2 regions of the Desulfosporomusa polytropa genome follow, and region 2 is predicted to be linked to the other one. Evidence: a T-box and tRNA genes for the amino acid it is inferred to sense, from the RefSeq annotation. Region 2 holds a T-box; the other holds one or more tRNA genes.
The links. The T-box of region 2 lies ahead of thrS (threonine--tRNA ligase). A T-box ahead of a tRNA ligase gene usually reads a tRNA of that ligase, here a tRNA-Thr.
Positions count from the first base shown of each region.

Region 1 (7,943 bases), 1.7 Mb from region 2:
AAACAAGCGAGCCAAAAGTTTGTGAGCGATAGCGAGCAGAAACTTTTGTGCGAGACGTTTATACAGCGTGAAAACCTCGTTTGCATGTAGTGCAAACATTGTAGATCCTAATGCGCAGTCTTTCTTCTGTGAAGTTTTGAAGGAACAACCTTCAAAAAGGACATATCGAAAGTCGTAAATCGACAATCGAATGTCGAATACATTCCTTGATAGCTCAGTTGGTAGAGCAATCGGCTGTTAACCGATTTGTCGTAGGTTCGAGTCCTACTCGAGGAGCCATATTATTAAGTATAAGGCTCAGACGTTTCAGAGTATTCCATATGCTAGGCGGAAGGAGGACGTACCCGGAGTCGTACTGGGAAGTACGTCGGAGGGTACGCCCGGACTGACAACAACGCAGATGGGATGCTATGAAACGTCGTAGCTCGGCTGTTAACCGATTTGTCGTTAGTTCGAGTCCTACTCGAGGAGCCATATAAATGCCAAACGAGGCAACTCGCTTGGCATTTATAATCTAATTAAAATGACCTACTAGCTCAGTCGGTAGAGCACCTGACTTTTAATCAGGGTGTCCCGCGTTCGAGCCGCGGGTGGGTCACCATAAGCAGCGAACCAAGTTCTCACGAGCCGATAGGCGAAATGAGAACTTGAGTGAGTCGCTTACTTCCGAGCGGTAGTGAGGAAGAGTATTCCTAGTTAGAATTGTTCATGGCCCGTTGGTCAAGCGGTCAAGACACCGCCCTTTCACGGCGATAACGGGGGTTCGATTCCCCCACGGGTCACCATTTTCGACATTCGATAAAAAATCGAATACGCGGCCCTGTGGTGTAGCGGTCTAACATGCCGCCCTGTCACGGCGGAGATCGACGGTTCAAATCCGTTCAGGGTCGCCATAAAAAAATCCAGTCGTCTTTAGAAATGGGAAATTGCGGTACTGCATTGACTGCGGTATTGAGGAAAGTCCAGGCTGCCACGACCTGTGATGGTCGTAATGTTCGTGCCCATCGCAAGATGGGGCAGAGCTAGGCTCTGACGACGATGAAATCGACTCACGTAGCCGAAAGTAGTCATAAAGTGCACAGAGAATGAGTAGGTTGGCGACAACCTGGTGAAAAGTGGTAAACTCCACGAGGCAGAAACCCAAATTTGGTAGGGGAGCTTCCCGTAAGGAATAAGAACCGAAGGGGAGAGCGTACTTTTGTGCGTTAGATAAATGATTTCCTAAAACAGAAACTGGCTTACGGTTTCTAAAGAAGGCTGTTTTAAATATATGAGACTCCGTAGCTCAGCTGGATAGAGCGTTTGACTACGAATCAAAAGGTCGCAGGTTCGAATCCTACCGGGGTCGCCATTCAACTTATTCACGAAGTGGAAGTTCTTCACTTCGCTTAGAACTAAGCGACTCACGTATGTTCTCGTGTCGCCTCGCGGCTCGCGACAACATGGTTCGCTGCTTATGCGCTGGCGTAGCTCAATTGGTAGAGCAGCTGACTTGTAATCAGCAGGTTGGGGGTTCAATTCCTCTCGCCAGCTCCATCTGGAGGGATTCCCGAGTGGCTAAAGGGAGCAGACTGTAAATCTGCCGTCTTTGACTTCGGTGGTTCGAATCCACCTCCCTCCACCAAATACGGCGGCGTAGCTCAGTTGGCTAGAGCATTCGGTTCATACCCGAAGTGTCCGGGGTTCAAATCCCTGCGCCGCCACCAACTATATATGCGGGTGTAGCTCAATGGTAGAGCACTAGCCTTCCAAGCTAGCTATGAGGGTTCGATTCCCTTCACCCGCTCCAAAAAGCACCCATCATTTACTGAAAAAGTAAGTGATGGGTGCTTTTGTATAGTGGCAGTATGTTTCTCTGTAATAAGCTTTAACGACTGTTTATCTTCAATTACGACATTAATTTTGAAATAATTTGACATAATATTACAAATATGATAGAATTAGTACTGTGGTATTCTGGTATACCAGAATACCTATAAGGATGAGCAATAAATTTATTTAATTATTCCCGTAAGGAAGATTGTAAGATATTGTGTAGTTTCAAAAAAATGGCATTCCGGAATACCGATAAAGTACTAACTAAATAACAACATATGAAGGAGGCAAATTTCATGATTGATGCGATTAATGTTAAAAAGACGGCCGAAAAAAATTTCAGGGACGGGTATAGTTGTGTAAAGGCTATAGTGAGGACTTTTAGGCATGGTCCTTGAACTGCTCATTACTAAAAAGTATTGAAAATAATAGGAAAACTATAAGGTGAGTGTTCTTATAGTTTCCAGATGGAAATTATAACTTCCCTGGATTGAACAACTCAACTATACCCCTAAAGGGCACAGCAGCTTCTGCTGGCGTCCTGAGGGACTTGGCACAAGCCAAGTCTTATCTTATCCAGATGGAAAGTAAACTTTCCCTGGATTGAACGACTAAGGCTTCTGCTGGCGTCCTAAAGGACTTGGCACAAGCCAAGTCTTATCTTACAAAAAGGGACAGGTGAAATTGTGAAACGTAAATTAATGACGCTATTAGTTTTAATCGGTATCGTTCCACTATGTTTTTTATCAGTGTTCGCTTATTGGCAAATTAGCACTACGATGCAGGACGAGTATCAACGTGCCGGAATTTCTAAAGTTGGCAGCCTGCAGGTGGAAGTGAATTCTTTGCTCCAGAAGAATATGTACGGGCTAAAAGCCATTGCTAATTCTGGTAGCGCAAAAAGTATGGAGATTGTTTCCGGCAAAGAGGTGCTGGTTAATGCAGCGAAAGTATATGCTGATATTTCCCCCATCGCATTCGTTAACGGGCAGGGAATGCATATCGTAAGAAATGATAATAATCGTTTGCCAGATGTGTCAAAGCGCCCTTATTTTAAGCAAGTCATGCAAGGTTCAGATGATGTTGTTTCTGACGTTCTAATTGGACAAACCAACGGACACCCGATGGTGATTTTGGCGACGCCAATAAAAAATGAATCAGGTGCGGTAATCGGAGCTGTCCAAGGATCATTGGATTTGACTACTTTAAGCGGCTTTATTGCGGAGCGTTCAAAAGATGGGGATACGGCATACATTGTGGATCGGGAAGGGAAAATCCTTGCTCATCCTGATGGAGCGGTTGTAGATGAACGAAAAGATGTAACTCAGCTTAACTATATACAACAGGCATTAAGCGGTCAGGAAGGGAGCATGAATATCACAGGCAGCAATGGCGAAAAGCGTATGGTAAGTTATGCGCGGGATCCTTATACCGGCTGGGGAATTTGTATTGAACAATCCTATGACAGATATACAGCCCAAGTACGTAAGCTGGCAATAACGGATATTATAATACTAATCGTGACGATTAGTATTGTGGTTGCCATCGGATATTTCTTCGCAAAAAGAACGATAAAGCCAATTTTAAGTTTAGTAGCGGCTACGAATGAAGTGAAAAATGGTAATCTTGTTGTAACGGTTGATAAAAACTCAAACGATGAAATGGGATTGTTGGCGGAAAACTTTAGTGCCATGGTTAAGAGCTTGCGGGTATTGGTTCAAAAAGTATCTGTTTCCTCTGAGGAGGTTACCGCATCCAGTCAACAGTTAACAGCGACTTCAGAACAGTCGGCACAAGCAGCAAACGATATAGCAGGTGCTGTTACTAATATTGCGGAAGAAACTACGAAACAACGTGATATTGTAAATGAGATGAATATCCTAGTCCAGCGGATGTCTGAGGATATAAACGATGCGGCTTCTAATGTGCGACAAGCAGCCGAAGCTGCAGAACAATCGACAGAGACTGCAGCACAAGGCGAAAAGCAAATTGATTTGGCTGTAAATCAAATGGAGAGCATTGAGAAGACTGTTGCTTGTTCCGCTACTGCGGTCGCTGAATTAGGACGGCATTCCCATGCAATTGGCGAAATTGTTAGTACTATCACGTCGTTGGCAAACCAGACAAATCTTTTAGCGTTAAATGCGGCAATTGAGGCTGCACGAGCTGGTGAAGCAGGCAGAGGATTTGCAGTAGTGGCGGAGGAAGTACGGAAATTAGCTGAGCAATCGGGTGAGGCGGCAAAACAAGTCGGTGAAATCATTTCAACAATCCAGATTGAAACAAGTAAAGCTGTCAAGACCATGGAGTCCGGTTCCAGCGAGGTTCAGAGCGGTGTATTGGTCGTAAAAACTACAGGGGAAGCTTTCCATAACATTGTTGCTTTTGTAAAGAAAGTATCAGAGCAAGTAACTCGAAGCAGCCAGCTTTTGGAAGGTATCGCTGCCAGCAGTAATAAACTTATGGAAGCAAATCAAAAAGTTGAAGGTGTAACAAAGACGACTGCAGCTCAAAGCGAAACAATTTCTGCTTCTACTCAGCAACAGTCGGCGTCGGTGGAAGAAATTGCTGCCTCCAGTCAGAAACTTGCCCGAATGGCCGAGGAGCTATCTGTGCTTGTGAATCATTTTAGCTATAAATAGAGACCTTCATTAAATAGAAAGGATAGATCAAGAGCTAGTTAAGGTGTCTGGCGACATCATAACTGGTTCTTTCTTTTTTTAGGTGATTTAGTGTTTTTGTTTAGGCGATAATAGTACTGCTTGATAGAAGCATTTCCTTGTTTGCAGTGGTAGTTTTCGGCGATAGTTTACAAGATGACATAATAAGATAAATTTATAAAGTAAAAAATAGTTTGACAAATAGATATTGCTGGAATATAATTAATTTATAAATTGGAATGCCGGAATACCGAATCGCTCAAAAAAAGGACTGTTATTATGTTACTTATTCCACAGGAAGAACAAGAATTGAAATTAAGTGACAAAAACTCGGAAGTGCTTTATAGTCAAATTGTAGAACGTATCCGCATGTGGATCATGAAAGGCTATATTAAAGAAGGGGAAGTACTTCCGTCGGAAAGGGAACTGGCGCAATTATTTAATGTGAGCCGGATGCCTGTAAGTCAAGCGATTAAAATATTAGAATTTTTAGGTGTTGTTAAGTATATCCGAGGCAAAGGGGTATGTGTACAACAAATCGATATCAAACATTTATTGAATAATATCGGATTTTTAGTACTGGATCCGCAGTCTGGATTGAAAGATCTACTGGAAGCCCGCGAAGGGATTGAAATTCAGGCGGTTCGACTTGCCACGCAGCGTCGGACAAAAGAAGATCTGGATATGATGGAAGACGCTCTGCTAGAGATGGAAAGAAATATTACTATGAAAAAAGATGTGGGTAATGCATCTATACGTTTTCACTCAGCAATAATCGTTGCTTCGGGCAACGATGTTATTGTCAAAATCAATGAATTTTTGATGGCACTGTTGCTATTTTCCCGCCAAAAATCTCTTAGGGAAATCACCGAACAAGATATTGCGTTGCGTCAACACAAACGGATTTATCAAGCGATAAAAGAACAAGATGTTGATGAGGCTGTGGGTGTGATGTTAGAGCATTTGCGTGAATTGAAAATATGATAGATCTCTTCTTGAGACTATTATAATGGAATGCCAGCATGCCACTACAATGCATTATTAAAGTAAAATAATCAAGGTGGATGTATGTGATGCTAAAGCACGTGCGTGAATGGAAGATATGATAGATATCTTCCATGAGATTATTATATTGGCATGCCAGAATGCCAATGTGATATACCTCAATCGTAATTGATTGAAAACCAATGTGTGGTAGAACTGAGGAGGAAATTGTAAGAATGAACTATGGGGCAAACCGTGTTACAAATGACGCAGACTTGATTGACAAAATGAAGAAGTATAGGTTGTGGATTTTTCTCGTGATCTCCGCTACATATTTGGTTTCCTATTTTCATAGGGCAGCACCAGCGGTGGTAGGCCCGGAAATCATGAAAGAATTTTCCCTGGCACCATCGGCATTGGGTTTTATCGGATCTATGTATTTCTGGGCATATGCCGCAACTGCTTTGCCAGCGGGGTTATTGGCTGATTCTTGGGGATCTCGCAAGACAATAACGGCGTTTGTCTTTCTTGCAGGTATTGGAGGATTTGTTTTTTCCTTGGCAACCGATGTGGTGAGTATGGCCTGGGGACGATTCATAATAGGATTTGGTGTTGGTGTCGTATATGTGGCAGCTATGAGGATTCTGGCAGATTGGTACAAGCCTGACGAACTAGCCACATATTCTGGTGTGTTGTTAGCTGTCGGAAATATTGGAGCCCTTATATCTACTACTCCTTTGGTTTTTCTTATGGGCAGTATCGGATGGCGAAATTCTTTTAGTCTGGTAGCTGTATTGACGATGGTTGCTAGTGTGATCGCCTATAGAGTGATCAGGGATAAACCTAACGAAATGGGTTTCCCATCTTTCAAAGAAATGTCTAGAACGGTGACGCAGGATGCTAATGAAAAAACTTCTTTGAGTGAAGCGATAAAAGTGGTGTTTTGCAATCGTAAATTTTATTTACTTGGACTATTGCTTTTCTCCTTTTATGGCACTTTCATGGGTGTCGGTTCATTATGGGCAGGACCGTATTTGCAGAACATTTATGGAATATCCAAACAGCTAACAGGCAACATTCTCATGATGTTTCCTCTGGGTATGGTTTTAGGTTGCCCGCTATCGGGCTATGTATCGGACAAGATTTTGAAATCCCGCAAGAAGGTTTTGTTGTGGGGGTGTATTCTTCACACTTTATGCTATATTCCATTGCTGTTTTTGACAGATAGTCTGTCCATTGTAATATTATATGCATTGTTTTTCTGGTATGGGGTTTCTGGAGGGACTTTTGTTTCTTGTTTCGTTTGCGCCCAAGAAATTTATGAGCCGCGATTTGCTGGGACTGCTGTAGGAGCATTGAATATCTTTCTCTTTTCTGGCGGTGCATTTTACCAATATGTTATGGGAATGGTCATTAATTCTTATGCGCCTCTTGCACCGGGAGTATATCCATTGGCAGCATATCAAGCAGCATTTACTATCCCAGCTTGTGGGTTACTATTAGGTATTATTGCTTTCGTCTTTTTCAAAGAAAATCGTGACAAATAAGATGGTTTAATAGGATTAGCTTTCAGAAAATGGTAAGTAGTCGTCAATAGTAAGAGGACGGTTAACAGAAAATCTTAAATCGTATGGGTATGAATTCATAGTCTGGGAATAGGGCATTATTTTAACTCACTCGTAACTGTAGTCGCGAATGAGTTAAAGCCTTGATCCATAAAGCCTCTCGAATGTTCGAGAGAGTATATTTAATAAGAGGGGGATATACTTGTGAAAATCGTTAGCGTTGATGTAATGCAGGTCCCAAGTGGAAATTCTGGTGCGTCAAGAGGAAACTGGTGTCCGATTATTGTACGTGTTAATACAGATGAGGGCATCAGCGGTTTCGGCGAGGTTGGCCTTGCATACGGTAAGGGGTGGCGAGCTGGATTTGGCATGGTGCAGGATTTTGCTGAAGTCATTATCGGAGAAGATCCCTTAAATATCGAAAAAATATGGGAAAAAATATTTAGAAAAACATTCTGGGGTATGGGCGGTGGAACTGTTGTCAACGCCGGTATCAGTGGTATTGATATTGCATTATGGGATATTAAGGGAAAGGCATTTAATCTTCCGGTTTGGCAACTTTTAGGCGGAAAAACAAACGATAATCTCCGCACATATGCTAGTCAACTGCAATATAATTGGGGTCCAAACATTGTCAAAGAAGCACTCATCGAGCCAGAGGAATATGCAGAAGTTACTAGAGTTGCCATGGCAGAAGGCTATGACGCTATCAAGGTTGATCCGATTATCTTAAGCAACCAGCCGGATGGCAAAGGGCCATGGAAGATTACAGGACCTTTGGAAAAAAAGGTACTTAAGACAGTATATGATCGAGTTGCGGCGATGCGTAAAGCCGGTGGCGATGATCTGGATATTATTATTGAGCACCATTCGAACACCGATACAGTATCAGCGATTCAAATTGGTAAAGCTCTTGAAG
Region 1 covers NZ_AP042400.1:5,125,269-5,133,211, forward strand. The annotation lists rRNA gene ACZ449_RS25825 (23S ribosomal RNA) at 1-1, shown strand, start outside; tRNA gene ACZ449_RS25830 (tRNA-Asn) at 204-279, shown strand; tRNA gene ACZ449_RS25835 (tRNA-Lys) at 526-601, shown strand; tRNA gene ACZ449_RS25840 (tRNA-Glu) at 711-785, shown strand; tRNA gene ACZ449_RS25845 (tRNA-Asp) at 817-893, shown strand; RNA gene rnpB (RNase P RNA component class B) at 915-1,246, shown strand; tRNA gene ACZ449_RS25855 (tRNA-Arg) at 1,275-1,351, shown strand; tRNA gene ACZ449_RS25860 (tRNA-Thr) at 1,461-1,536, shown strand; tRNA gene ACZ449_RS25865 (tRNA-Tyr) at 1,540-1,624, shown strand; tRNA gene ACZ449_RS25870 (tRNA-Met) at 1,630-1,706, shown strand; tRNA gene ACZ449_RS25875 (tRNA-Gly) at 1,716-1,789, shown strand; gene ACZ449_RS25880 (methyl-accepting chemotaxis protein) at 2,502-4,457, shown strand; gene ACZ449_RS25885 (FadR/GntR family transcriptional regulator) at 4,755-5,459, shown strand; gene ACZ449_RS25890 (MFS transporter) at 5,696-7,006, shown strand; gene ACZ449_RS25895 (mandelate racemase/muconate lactonizing enzyme family protein) at 7,229-7,943, shown strand, end outside.
Region 1: it encodes a tRNA-Thr, which carries the amino acid that the T-box ahead of thrS (threonine--tRNA ligase) is inferred to sense. The anticodon was not compared.

Region 2 (7,943 bases):
GACATGGCCATTATACCCAGACCACCAGCCTGAATTAAACTTATTATTACAAGCTGGCCAAACAGCGAAAAATATGTGCCAGTATCAACCACTACTAGTCCTGTCACACAAACCGCTGATGTCGCTGTAAATAAGGCATCAATAAAGCTCAAGCCTGGCCCCGTTGCCGCCGCTATTGGCAACATTAATAAGAGCGCCCCTCCCAATATTAACCCGGCAAACCCCAAAACCAATATCTGGTATGGCGTAAGCTTCCATTGTGTAATATCGAGTAGGTTAGCAAATTTTGCTTCCAAAGTGTTCCACCTCTAAATCTATAATACCTAACGATTATACTCAAATTAAGAAAACTAAGCAAGCGTATGGTTAATTTTTCTTGTAAACGCATATAAACCCCCCGTTCGCCAGGCGCCGGGAGGTTTATATGCGTCTTTTATTATCAGCTATATTGCTTTTGAGATGCAGTCAAAAGATAACATATATCTACGGACTGAATCTTTGACACCGTTTTTAACAACCGACATTAGGTAAATATAATTGGCCGACTGATTTTTGGCCAATTCAGCTTTTACTGTTTCGGCGGCAGCCAGCGACATATCTGTAGCAACATTAATTTTGCTTATCCCAGACTGAATTGAACTAGAGTACTCTTCTTTAGTAAGTTTTGATCCACCATGCATAACAAGAGGTACCGTGACTGTACTATTAAGTTCAGATAGTCTCGAAAAATTAAGTTTAGGACCACCGCGATACACCCCATGATTTGTTCCTACAGCTACTGCGAGTGCATCCACTTTGGTTTTCTCTACAAAAGTATGGGCCATCTCTGGCTTAACTAAATTTTCATCATTTATATCTTGGATATTGCCATAACAACCAACATAGCCCAATTCACCCTCGACTGATACACCGAGAGAATGGGCTATGCGAGTGATTTCCTTAGTACGTTTTAAGTTTTCCTCGAAAGGCAATGCTGAACCATCAAACATAACAGACGTAAATCCCCAGCGAATGGCTTTCATCACCCCTTCATACGTATGTCCATGGTCCAGATGGAGAGCCACAGGCACAGAACTTTTTTGGGCAGCTCTGCTCATTGCCGCGCTCAAGATGTCAACATCGACAAATTTAAACAACCGCTCAGGAATACCAAGCACCAGGGGCGTCTTTAGTTCTTCTGCCACCTCAATAACAGCGCCTAACGTCTCAAAGTTAAATACATTAAAACCACCGACTGCATATTTTCTTTTTCTTGCATCCTGGAGTAATTCTTTCATTGTCACTAGGGCCAAAGTGAACTCCTCCTTTTTTTGTGTTTTATTAAATAAACTTTAAATGCCAGTTGCTTGCTATATTTTATTCGCCATCAGCCTAAAAAAACCTGCCCATTATACTAAAATTTTAAAAAATCAAATTTTTCAGCCTATATCACATTTGCCTGGATTTAATTACTAGTAATACCAATATTTATAAATATTATACATCAAAAAAACTCCCGAAATATTTCGGGAGTTTTTTAGTCTACCAGAATTTATAGCAAAATTCTGTTGACATAAGAACGACTAAGGCTTTTCTTATTATTTCAATTGATCTTTAGCAGCGTTTACCAACTTGCCAAACGCAGCCATATCGTTAACTGCCAGGTCGGCCAACATTTTACGGTTAACTTCTATACCAGCTTTTTTGAGTCCGTTAATAAGCTGACTATAAGAAATACCACTAATACGGGCAGCAGCATTAATACGGGTAATCCACAGTTTGCGGAAGTCGCCTTTTTTGGTACGGCGGTCAGCACGTGCATAATACAGTGCTTTCATCACGGTTTCGTTAGCTTTTTTGAAGAGCTTGCTCTTCGAACCACGATAACCTTTGGCTAGTTTAAGTATTTTTTTATGACGTTTATGTGCAGTAACGCCTTTTTTAACTCTTGGCATGTCAGATACCTCCTGATGTACTTATAAATTGTTTATAGTTTTTAGGCGTAAGGAAGCATTTTCACTACGCGATCATGGTCAGATTTGCTAACCATAGCTGCTTTACGTAGGTTACGCTTACGCGACGGAGATTTTTTCTCAAGAATGTGACTTTTAAAAGCTTTGGAACGTTTGAATTCACCGCTGCCGGTTACTCTGAAACGTTTAGCAGCGCTTCTGCGTGTTTTCATTTTTGGCATAGTAGGATATCCCCTTTCTATTTATGTGCTAGATTGTGTAGTGTTGGGCTTAGGAGCTACAATCATAATCATATTTTTACCTTCAAGCTTAGCATCACGTTCAATGTTAGCCATATCCTTAAGTAAGGTAGCCATTCGCACCAGCACTTGTCTGCCAAGTTCAGGATGAGAAAGTTCCCTTCCTCTGAACATAATTGTTACTTTGACTTTGTCGCCATCTTCTAAAAAGCGTTGGGCATTCTTTAGCTTAACATTAAAATCATGATCCTCAATGTTGGGCCGAAGTTTAACTTCTTTAAGAGACACTACCTTTTGCTTTTTCTTGACTTCTTTATCGCGTTTTTGTTGCTCATACCGGAATTTGCCAAAATCCATGATCCGGCATACCGGCGGTTTAGCAGTTGGTGCTACTTCTACTAAATCAAGGTTTTGCTCTCCCGCTAAACGTAATGCGTCCCTTAGCGACATAATCCCCAATTGCTCATTCGTGCTACTGGTTACCCGAACGTCTTTAGCCCGAATCTCTTCATTAATTTTTAAAGTCTCTTTGCTAATTGCCGCTCACCTCCTAATATAATTTGTTTCGATTAAAATAAAAAACGGGTGGCATAGACCACCCGCGCAATAGCATAACTACATCGTTTTGCTTAATGAACCTTACCAGCAGCATTTATGCGCTGTAAGGTGAGAAGTGGATGGCTTCTGCTTAATGCAATATTTGAATCACTTGATTATAGTAACACCTTATTTCTGGTAAGTCAAGCTATTTTTCTGCGCTGCATTAGCTTTTGGCAATAATTTCAGCAAGTACCGTTGTAATAAAACCATCAATAGGCATGGCACCAAGATCTCCCTGCCCCCGTTTACGAATAGCTACTGTACGAGTCTCTGCTTCCTTGTCGCCTACCACCAGCATGTACGGCAACTTTTGCAACTGACTTTCGCGAATTTTGTAGCCGATTTTTTCGTTGCGATCATCGACTTCTACACGAATATCCTGATCTCGCATCATTTGCGCAAGCTCTTGGGCATACTCGGCATGACGTTCGCTTATTGGTAATATTTTAACCTGCACAGGTGCTAACCATAGCGGAAATGCTCCCGCAAAATGTTCGATCAAAATACCGATAAAGCGTTCTAAACTACCATAAGCGACCCGGTGAATCATTACCGGACGATGTTTAAGTCCATCTTCCCCGATATAATTCAGGTCAAATTTTTCTGGCATCAGCATGTCAAGCTGAATGGTACCACATTGCCAGGTACGACCAATGGAATCTTGGAGGTGGAAGTCAATTTTCGGACCATAGAAAGCGCCATCTCCAGGATTAATTTTAAAAGGCATATTCAGCTCTTCTAGCGCCTCTTTAAGCGCCGTTGTCGCAGTTTCCCACACTTCATCAGAACCCATGGCTTTTGCTGGTTTAGTACTCAATTCTGCATGGTAGGATAATCCAAAAACGCTGTACACTGTATTGAAAAGTTCAATAACCTTTTTGATCTCAGACTTAATTTGTGATGGCAGCATAAAAATATGGGCATCATCCTGAGTAAAACTACGCACTCGCATTAGTCCATGAAGTGCTCCCGAAAGTTCATGACGGTGAACAAGCCCTAGTTCGCAAGTACGAAGCGGCAAATCTCGGTAACTGTGGTGCTGAGTGCGATATACTAAAATCCCACCCGGACAATTCATAGGTTTAACCGCATATCCTTCTTCGTCTATCTGGGTGAAATACATATTATCCCGATAATGATCCCAATGGCCTGATTGTTGCCATAGTTTTTGGTGAAGGATAATTGGAGTTTTAATTTCCTGATAGCCGTATTTTACATGAATCTTGCGCCAAAAACTCTCAAGCTCATTTCGAACAACCATACCTTTCGGATGGAAAAAAGGAAATCCTGGGCCTTCATCCTGGATACTGAACAAATCAAGTTCGCGGCCTAGTTTACGGTGGTCACGTTTAGCCGCCTCTTCCATCATGGTAATATACGCATCTAAATCAGCTTTCTTTTCAAAGGAAGTTCCATAGATACGTTGCAGCATCTTGCGTTTTTCGTCCCCGCGCCAGTAAGCACCTGCAATGCTCTGCAGCTTAATGGCTTTAACCCGACCGGTAGATATAAGATGAGGTCCGGCACATAAATCAACAAATTCACCTTGCTTATAAAGTGATATCGCCACATCTTCCGGTAAATCTCGGATAAGCTCCTGTTTATATACCTCGCCTTGTGTGGCAAATAGCTGGAGGGCTTCCTCGCGGCTAACTATTTTGCGCTCAAGCGGCAAATTTTCTTTTACTATTTTCTCCATTTCAGCCTGGATCGTTACTAAATCCTCAGGGGTAAAGGTATGAGTAGTATCAAAGTCATAGTAAAAACCATTGGCAATTGACGGACCAATACCTAATTTTACATCACCGTACAGACGTTTAACGGCTTGAGCCAGAATATGTGAGGAGGTATGGCGTAAGGCAGCCTTGCCCTCATCATCTGCAAATGTTAAAAATTCAACGTTTGAGTCCTTGTCTAATGTAGTAGTCAAATCTGTCACTTGATCATTTACCTTAGCAACCAATGCTGCTTTTTCTAAGTTACGACTAATAGCTTTTGCGGCTTCAGCCAAGGTATTTCCCTGTTCAACCTCACGCACTGCTCCGTCTTTTAGTATCATCCTAATGGTACTCATGTTTTGTTAGCCTCCTTAACCAAATAAAAAAACTCTCAGTCCCTATAGGGACGAGAGTTTATACCCGTGGTTCCACCCTGTTTGGCTAAATAGCCATCTCAGACTTTGATAACGGGGTAATATCCCCGGCTAAGCTTACTTTACTTTGATTCAGCGAAGCAGTTTCGAGGTGGTAATACTAGTTGGGTTACGTAAAGATGCTCACAGCCTATGGCATCTTTTCTCTGAAACGTCTTTCAAACTACTATCTTGTCCTCGGCATTACTGTTAATAACAATGTTTGATTACCAAAAATTATATATAATTTTACTAAGAATGTCAAGTTATCTGCTGACCAAGTTTTAGATCAACTTATCAGCGGATAAGTCTCACTTTATAACTCAGTAGGATTTGATTTGCCGGCATAATCAGTTGAACACATCTCGCATCCCTTACAGACTACTACCCGGTTATCAAATACCGTTTTGATTGTATCTAAAAGATCTTTATCTTTGATTCGATTGGCACTATGTACCATGATATTTCGTGGTGCAATCGTTATTAAAGTACTTATTAACATATCTTCATAATTAAGATTATCAAAACTATCGGCAGTACTCCTCGGCAGCAACATGTCTTCCATCAATTCAGTATTAATTACTTGACCATGTGAATCAAGCAGCGTAAACATATTGTTCTCCTTGATAACTACATGGGCCTCCTCTTCGCGTGGCTCCTGAACATCGACAAAATAACGCAAAAGTCGAATAAACTCTTTATATTCAAGTTCCATCATAAAGTCATCAACAACAGTATCAATAACCTCTGATAACTGCAAGCGGTAATCTTTTAGCCGAAAATTCAAAAAGCCATCAAGGACTAGTTCATGGTGATTCTCAAGATAATCTAAAATTCGAGTTATTATTAGCTTATAACGCCCCGAACTGCCAGCAAGCACTCGCAGCGCATTCGATTCCACGGTAGCACGTTCGTCATGATTAAAATAAAAATAGTTATCACTAACAATTTTGTTAATAAGCCGATGTTCTTCATTAGAAATAATCCAATCTGCAAGTATCTGAGACACACTGGTTTTTAAAACCGTTTTTATCCGCTCATAATTACGAAAAGACAATTCGCCATCAATGATATTTACGCCCAAGAACTTGTAACTGCCTCGATCTAGTTCTTCGATAACTACCCGGAAGCCTTCTTGGGTCAACATTTTACAATCATGCTCCAACTTCTCCCTGATGTTCCCGGTTGTTCCGTTCAGGCCGATGGAAAGCAAATTCACCACCATCACTCCCTTCTCATATAGTATATGTTCCACAGCGTATTTGCATACAACGAAGAGAGTGGTGTGGTTTTCATTTAGTTAACAATTGTCATTTGTCTGTTAATGGCCTCAAGCCATTCATTACGGCCCTCGACAACAAATTTGAGTACTTTATCTTTAATAGTAACTACCTTCAGTACATTGGGAATAACAAAAAAAGTCTTTTCCGGCAGTAATTCTTTAATGTGAGTCAGTGGCACTTCATCCATATATTTGTTGGTAATACTAAGGGCATAGCCAACAAATACCAACCGCTGATCTGTCAGATAGAGTGCCCCATTTAAAACTTCTCTATTACTAGCATAACTGGCAAGACATTTTTTTTTGATAAGTTCATCAGACTCTAACGGAAAGGTATACATAGTCTATTCCCCCTTAAGCCTGCCGCGCGTCTTCTGGCACGACCAGAAATTTCATTTCTGGATTCCGTTCTACTACCCATCTAAGCTGCCACTCATTACTAATTAAGGCGACAGGTCTGTCTTTGATATCTTGTACCAAAAGACCGCTATCCATATTTTTCATGGCCTTTACATCAAGATTTTCGCCAATAAGCCACCGCGCTATCGAATAGGGTAATTTATTCATTAAAATATCTACACCATATTCGTGTTTCAAACGGTATTCAAGTACCTCAAATTGCAATGAACCAACAACGCCAACAACAAAAGATTCTACAGGATAGTCAGGCTGACGAAATACCTGTACAGCGCCCTCTTGTGTCAGTTGAGTCATGCCCTTAACAAATTGTTTACGTTTCATGGTATCTTTGGCTTGAATGCGAGCAAACTGTTCCGGGGGGAAAACTGGAAAGTCCCGGAAGGTAAAAGTCGAACCTTCTTGACACAAGGTATCACCAATGCCAAAAATTCCTGGATCAAATAGCCCAATGATATCTCCCGGATAGGCTTCATCGATAATTGTTCGTTCCTGCGCCAAAAACTGCTGCGGTTGTGCCAACTTTACTGGTTTATTAGACTGGGAATGATACACCGTCATCCCCCGTTCAAATTTACCTGAGCATATGCGCATAAAAGCCAATCGATCCCGGTGAGCCGGATTCATATTAGCCTGAATCTTAAACACAAAAGCCGAGAACTCATCATTATCAGGTGTAATCAAACCTTCCGAGGACATCCTTGACATCGGAGGCGGTGCCATTTTTAAGAAATCTTCCAAAAATAGACGAACCCCAAAATTAGTCATTGCACTACCAAAGAACATAGGCGTAAGTTCCCCGCGGGTCACTTTATCAAAATCGAATTCCTCGCCGGCTACGTCTAAAAGTGCAATATCATCACATAATGCCTGATGAATACCTTCACCAAGAATTTCTTTAAATGCCGGATCATCTACGCTGCCCTGCGTTGAGGGCAGGGCCCATTTTCCATGCTCACCGCTGCGTTCGAACAATTCGATCTTAGCTTGGTTACGCACATAAATGCCGTTATATTTACCATCAATTCCAATTGGCCAATTCATTGGATAGGCACGGATACCGAGAACCTGCTCTATTTCTTCCATCAGTTCAAATGGGTTACGACCATAACGGTCAAGCTTATTCACAAAGGTAAATACCGGTATTCCCCGCTGTTTACACACTTGAAATAACTTTTTCGTCTGATCTTCTACACCTTTGGCTACATCGATCAGCATGACCGCACTATCTGCAGCCATCAAGGTGCGATAGGTATCTTCACTAAAGTCTTGGTGACCAGGAGTATCTAATATATTAACACGATAGCCATCATAATCGAACT
Region 2 covers NZ_AP042400.1:1,139,764-1,147,706, reverse strand. The annotation lists gene ACZ449_RS07255 (TrkH family potassium uptake protein) at 1-296, opposite strand, end outside; gene ACZ449_RS07250 (class II fructose-bisphosphate aldolase) at 444-1,283, opposite strand; gene rplT (50S ribosomal protein L20) at 1,578-1,934, opposite strand; gene rpmI (50S ribosomal protein L35) at 1,976-2,173, opposite strand; gene infC (translation initiation factor IF-3) at 2,195-2,728, opposite strand; ribosomal protein L20 leader region at 2,759-2,887, opposite strand; gene thrS (threonine--tRNA ligase) at 2,955-4,865, opposite strand; T-box leader at 4,909-5,136, opposite strand; gene ytxC (sporulation protein YtxC) at 5,239-6,141, opposite strand; gene ACZ449_RS07220 (PH domain-containing protein) at 6,219-6,545, opposite strand; gene ACZ449_RS07215 (peptide chain release factor 3) at 6,559-7,943, opposite strand, start outside.